Regions from separate parts of the Vibrio sp. JC009 genome, predicted to be linked through region 1. Evidence: predicted binding sites of a transcription regulator. Region 1 holds the regulator's gene; the other holds the start of a gene.
The links. The regulator CRP, encoded in region 1, controls carbon source genes, mostly activating them, when cyclic AMP is high. The targets are predictions, from matches to a motif close to TGTGANNNNNNTCACA.
Positions count from the first base shown of each region.

Region 2: a site for CRP is predicted at 1,481-1,496, ahead of udp (uridine phosphorylase). Genes of this name have one in related genera too.

Region 1 covers NZ_CP092106.1:255,195-258,615, forward strand. Annotated here, with positions in the region: gene L3Q72_RS01210 (DNA-3-methyladenine glycosylase I) at 38-721, opposite strand; gene crp (cAMP-activated global transcriptional regulator CRP) at 1,073-1,705, opposite strand; gene L3Q72_RS01220 (phosphoribulokinase) at 1,950-2,819, opposite strand; gene L3Q72_RS01225 (YheU family protein) at 2,851-3,063, opposite strand; gene L3Q72_RS01230 (hydrolase) at 3,079-3,421, opposite strand, start outside.
Region 2 covers NZ_CP092106.1:2,085,007-2,088,427, reverse strand. Annotated here, with positions in the region: gene L3Q72_RS09260 (zinc/cadmium/mercury/lead-transporting ATPase) at 1-1,339, shown strand, start outside; gene udp (uridine phosphorylase) at 1,575-2,333, shown strand; gene L3Q72_RS09250 (DUF1887 family protein) at 2,497-3,421, opposite strand, start outside.

The DNA of each region.
Region 1 (3,421 bases):
CACTTTAATATTTGTGTATAAGAGTCAGGCTGATAGCTCAAACCACCCGATTATCCCCACAACTAAACGCAATAGTCTGGCTAATCTCAGTAAGCGAACGGCCGGACTCCTGTTGCCACTGTGCAAAGGCTTTGTTTGCTGCATTCAGTGCTCGCTTCGTCCCTCTTCCTGAATCAATTATCCCGATATTGCGCAGATGAGATTCAACATCGGATGAAAGTATAAAAGTATCGACTCCCAGAGTTCTTAAAGCGTATGGACCTGTGTTTCCGCCCAGACGGGCTCCATTCTTTTTCAGGTACTCCCAAAGCCCGGTAATCTCCTCTTTCGGCCAGTTTGCCACCATCTGACCAAATGAATCATGTTGAATGGAAGCGCTATGGATCATATGGGCATTGGCCGGGATGGACATTACTTTGGTCAGGTGGCGTATGATAGCCGGGTTCTGTGCTTTGGTTTCCCACTGTTCATCCGACAGCATAAGTAATGATTCGATCTTAAACCCGAAAAATGCCTCTTCAAAGTCAGGCCACTTTTTGCGGACCACACTCCATGAGATACCCGACTGAAACACTTTCATGGTAAAAGCCGAAAGCCAGCGATCGTTGGATATGGCTGCCAGTTCTTCACTGCTGAGTGGCTTGCTGAGCAATTCCTCAAGGCGCTTTTCTCCCCCTTTACGCTCGGCAGCTCTTTGGTAAATTGATTCGAATTTTTCCATTGTTTTTTACTGGATTTTTTCTTTGTAATTGGCTTAGGTTAGCTTAAATAGCTTTTGGTCACCAGTAGCCCATACTTGCTTAAAGCTAATTGTTCAGTAAAAAGATGCACATTTCTTGCTGTCTCCCACTGCCGTCATCTCGGAATTGCAAAGCAATATCCGAGATCTACTTTCTGGGTGTTGTAGAGTCAGAGGTTTCTTCTGCCCTACTACGCGCTGACAGTAGATTCCGGATAGAAGCTTCGCAACTTCCGGAATGACCCAGTGGTAAGGGGTAAGGGTAGTAAGTAAAAGGTATAAAAAAAGCGCAGCCCGTGAGCTGCGCTTTTTACAAACTGTTTCGCTAAAGAATTAACGAGTACCGTAAACCACGATAGTTTTACCGTGTGCAGAAATCAGATTCTGTTCTTCCAGCATCTTCAGGATACGGCCAACGGTTTCACGTGAACAGCCAACAATCTGACCAATCTCCTGACGGGTGATCTTGATCTGCATGCCGTCCGGGTGAGTCATTGCATCCGGTTGCTTAGCCAGGTTCAGAAGTGTTTGTGCGATACGGCCTGTAACGTCAAGGAACGCAAGGTCACCAACTTTCTGGCTGGTTACCTGAAGGCGGCTTGCCATTTGAGCTGACAGACGCATCAGAATGTCTGGGTTTACCTGAATTAGCTGACGGAATTTCTTAAATGAAATTTCTGCTACTTCACATGGAGATTTAGCGCGAACCCATGCTGTACGCTCCTGGTCTTCTTCGAAAAGACCCAGTTCACCAATAAAGTCACCCTGGTTCAGATAAGAAAGAATCATTTCCTTACCTTCTTCATCCTTGATTAGGACAGCCACAGAGCCTTTTACAATGTAATACAGAGTTTCAGCCTTTTCACCAGCATGAATCAGAGTACTCTTTGATGGGTACTTATGAATATGACAGTGTGAAAGAAACCACTCTAGTGTTGGATCGGTTTGAGGTTTACCTAGAACCATAATTATCTCACTTTATCTGCAGGGCCTGCTGCTCAGCAGCTTTCCTTTGCTGCTAAGCCACTCAATTAGGTGGTTTAGCATAGGATTTCTCTTTGAAAGCTGCAAGCAACTTATAATTCGATTAAGAATATTATCTCTTTTTGCAATCGATTTCTTGATTTTGATCGCTTTAAAAACGCGATTTTTTACGCAAATTCGTGCACATGATCACGGACTTGGAAAAAATGTGACAAATGTTAACATTTTAACCGATTTTACCGGTTTCTATCAGTTGGGCAAGCATAGGACGTATGATCAGTTCCATGGCAAAACTCATTTTACCCCCCGGTACCACAAGCGTATTGTGGCGTGACATAAAAGAACCGTCGAGCATGGCCAGAAGGTACGGGTAATCAACATTTTTCATACCTCTTAACCTAATTACAACAAAACTTTCATCCAGACTCGGAATTGCTTTGGCATCCAAAGGGTTAGAGGTATCCACTGTGGGGACCCGTTGAAAGTTAATATGAGTGCGGGAAAACTGAGGGGTAATGTAATTCAGGTAGTCATCCATGGAGCGGACAATGGAGTCCATCACTGCTTCCCGTGAATGTCCTCTGTCACGCGTATCGCGGATAAATTTCTGTATCCACTCCAGGTTCACTATCGGCACCATGCCTATCAGCATATCCACATGCTGGGAGACGTTAATATCTCCGTCTCTTACGCCACCATGTAAACCCTCATAAAACAGAACATCTGTGTTCTCCGGCAGATCCTGCCAGGGGGTGAAAGTGCCGGGCATCTGGTTATAGGGAACCGCTTCGTCAAAGGAGTGCAGATAGCGACGGATTTGACCTGTGCCTTCATCTCCGTACTTTCTGAAGAACTGCTCGAGAGCAGCAAAATCATTGGCTTCCGGGCCGAAATAGCTGATGTGTTTTCCCTGCTCTTTGGCTTTGCGGATAGCCACATCCATTTCTGGCCGGGTGTATCGGTGGAAACTGTCACCTTCCACCCAGGCAGCTTTTACGTCCATCATATTGAACATTTTTCTGAAGGCTTCAGAGGTGGTGGATGTACCGGCTCCCGATGAACCTGTTACTGCTATGATGGGATGTTTTGCTGACATGACATTCCTTGTCCTGGATTGGTTTAATTACTTATAACTCGCGTCTTAACTTTATATCTACGGTCTCGTGCAGTTCTGAATAGAGAATGACGGCCTCTCCGGATTTTATCAGCTCTCTGACCTGATCGGCTTTATCTTCCAGTGACACTTCCACTTCACCGTAATCGGTTCCTTCACGGAGAATAAATTCTTTAATCAGATTTTCCAGTGTCTCCGGGTTTATCTGTTCCCAAGGGATAATCATAGTCGCTTTCTCACATTACTGCTTAATATGTTGATAGTAGGCAGGAAGCGCCTGCTCCAGCCAGAATTCCGGCTTTCTGAAGCTGCCGGACAGAAAGCCCACATGCCCGCCGGACTTTAGCAAACGGTAGTCGATATTGTCGTTAAGCTTAAACTTAGGGATCACAGCCTCCGTCATAAAGGGATCATCCTGGGCATGGATAACCTGCAACGGAATGGATACCTGATTCAGAACCCGTATACCTGAGCAGCGGTTATAGTAATCCGTGGCTCCCTGAAAACCGTGCAGAGGCGCGGTTATCAGATCGTCAAATCCATACAGGGTTTTCAGGCTGCGGATGGTTTTCTGATTTATCCCA
Region 2 (3,421 bases), 1.5 Mb from region 1:
GTCTGTCCCGGTAGAAAAACAGGCCGGAGAACAGGTGATGGCGGGCTCTGTGGTGGTTGATAAGCTGACCCGGATCACAGTGACATCTGAGCAGGGAGAAAATGCGGTGGACCGTATTCTTCACCTGATTGAGGATGCTGAGTCCCATAAAGCACCAATAGAGCGATTTTTAGACCGGTTCAGCCGATGGTATACGCCGGCAATGATGCTGGTTTCCCTTCTGGTTATTGTGACGCCGCCACTGCTTTTTGCTCAGCCATGGGAAACCTGGTTATACCGCGGACTGGCGCTGCTTCTTATCGCTTGTCCGTGCGCTCTGGTTATTTCCACCCCGGCGGCCATTACGTCCGGTCTGGCTGCTGCGGCAAGGAAAGGTATTCTGATCAAGGGCGGGGCAGTGCTGGAACAACTGGGAAGCGTTCAGGCTATCGCTTTTGATAAAACGGGTACTCTGACCAAAGGCAAACCGAGAGTCACAGATGTGATTACGCTAAACGGTGTCAGCGAAGAGCAATTGCTGATAAGCGCCGCATCTATTGAAACCGGCTCTTCCCATCCTCTGGCTCTGGCGATTCTGAATAAAGCCTTTGAAGAAAAGCTGACCGTACCGGAGGCTGAGCAGAGAGAGCATTTAGCCGGAGCAGGAGTGCAAGGGTGTCTGGACGGAAGTCATTACCTGATAGTGGCTCCGGGGAAACTGCCCGAACCTGAGAAGGCTGAAATCGAAGAGCATATCTTTTCGCTGGAGTCTGAAGGCAAAACACTGGCCGTTGTGGTGAGAGATGATAAATGCATCGGCATTATTGCCTTTCGTGATGAGCTGCGTGAAGAAGCCAGGGCAACGGTTTCTGAGCTTAAATCTCAGGGCATTGATTGCGTTATGCTCACAGGAGATAACCAAAGAAGCGCCGCTGTGATCGGCAGCCAGATTGGGATTGATTATGCTGCCGGTCTGCTGCCGGAGGATAAAGTCTCTCATATCAGGCAACTGGCAACGGAGAAAAACGTGGCTATGGTCGGTGACGGTATTAACGATGCTCCGGCAATGAAATCGGCTTCAGTGGGCATCGCCATGGGAAGTGGCACCGATATTGCGCTTGAAACGGCCGACGCAGCGCTGTCTCATAACCGTCTGGACGAAGTGGCGACCATGGTACGCCTGTCCAGAGCTACACTGGCCAATATCCGACAGAATGTTGCTCTGGCGTTAGGTCTGAAGGGGATTTTCTTAGTGACCAGTATCCTCGGTATCACCGGCCTTTGGGTAGCGGTTCTGGCGGACAGCGGAGCCACGGTGCTGGTGACACTGAACGCCTTAAGACTTTTAAGAGCCAGATAGCGGTGTCATTTCAGGTATCCGGGGTGAACTTCCGGATACCTGCTATGCTTGTTCAAAAGCGCAATTACTAATCTAAATTCACTTAAAAGTGTGATGCAAACCGATTAATTCTGTAATGTGTCATTTTGTAACATTATGTATTGTGAATGCGATCACTATAATTCCGGATATGTTCAGCTACAGTTTCTCTGTATCCCACAACCACTACTGGCATTGCCAACAAAAGGAGTCAAATATGTCTCAACCAGTTTTCCATCTGGGTATTACCGAAGCCGATTTAAATGGTGCAACTGTAGCAATTATCCCAGGTGATCCGGATCGTGTGCCAAAGATCGCAAACGAGATGGAAAATCCTGTTCAGCTTGCACGTCATCGTGAATACAACGTTTACCGTGCTGAACTGGATGGTAAGTCAGTAGTTATCTGTTCAACCGGTATCGGTGGCCCTTCAACGTCTATCGCCGTAGAAGAGCTGGCGCAGTGCGGTGTTCGTACATTCCTGCGTGTTGGTACTACAGGTGCAATTCAGCCGCATGTGAATGTAGGCGATATGATTGTTTCTACAGGCTCTGTACGTCTGGACGGTGCAAGCCTTCACTTCGCTCCAATGGAATTCCCGGCAGTTGCAGATTTTGAAGTAGCAACAGCAATGAAAGCAGCAGTAGAAGAGACTGGCGCAACGGTACATATGGGCGTGACAGCTTCAAGTGATACCTTCTACCCGGGCCAGGAGCGTTACGACACCTTCTCCGGCCGCGTTGTGAAGCGTTTCCAGGGCTCAATGCAAGAGTGGCAGGACATGGGTGTGCTGAACTTCGAAATGGAATCCGCAACCCTTCTGACTATGTGCGCAAGCTCAGGCCTGAAAGCGGGTTGTGTGGCGGGTGTTATCATCAACCGTACGCAGAAAGAGATCCCAGATCATTCGACGCTGAAAGAGACTGAGGCTCGTTCGATTAAGGTTGTGGTTGAGGCTGCTCGTAAGATGTTGTAATTTTGGGCTATGGGCTATGGGCTATGGGCTATGGGGCTCTTGGTCCTGGAAAGTAGCATGATCTATAGTTATAAAAAAGCTCTGCAGTAGTGCAGAGCTTTTTGTGTTCGTATTCCCAGGGCCCAGCAGGAAGCGAAGCGACCGCCCCCATAGCCCCATAGGCCTATAACCCCTCATGCCCCCCAGCCGCATCAAACCATGCATGCAAATGTTCCTTAAGCTGCTTTAGCTCATCCGGCCCGATAAGCGCCAGGCCCAGATCTTCTGCGCGGGTAATATCGTTGTGGCGAAGAGGGCGGAAGCTGACCAGCATAGCTCTTGCCTGAAGACCGCCCAGCAGGTCTCTTAGTGATTCCAGTTTGTATAGTGTGTCATCGCCGTCGTCGCGCATGCCTTTGGTCTTACATTCGATGATATGCAGCTTGTTATTGACCACGGATGCCACATCCAGCTCGTTTCTGACTTCGCGCTCGCCAAGCTGGCGGTAGACCTGAACATTCAGGGAGTGGTCCTGAATGGTCGGCAGCTCATCCTGGATCTGTTTTACTGTGCTGTGAACCAGAGTTTCCAGCCATTCGCCGTTGGAGAAGCGTCGGGCATCTTCGCTTTTAAAGGTCAGAATGCCGTTTTCATAGTCTGCCAGTTCAGTGTCTACCAGGTCTGTCAGCAGCATATTCAGCTCACGGTAGCCCTGTTGCTTTTCTGTCAGTGCCACATCCAGTTTTTGCTCTTTACGACAGGTGGTGGCCAGATAGTTTAGCGTGGCAAGGCCCGGACCTAATTCAAGTGCGTTGCCTGCCCACTTCTGCCCTAGCTTATAGAGCTTCAGGTTAAGCTGCTCCGGGATTTCCTGTTCATTAAATTCAGCTCTGGCACCAAAGATGGTGAGGTAATCTGAAATGGTAATTTTGTCGGCGACCTGAATATCAGGCAGGTTTTCCGGGTAGAGCCAGCAGATCTTGTCGCTGTTAGGTTCTACCACAAATATTTCCCAACTGTTTCTGCGGAACATCTCGTAAACGGTAAGCAGCCTGTGCCGAAGTCCGCAACTGGCATTCAGCTTGATGGAATCGCCGCGCTGAAGTAGA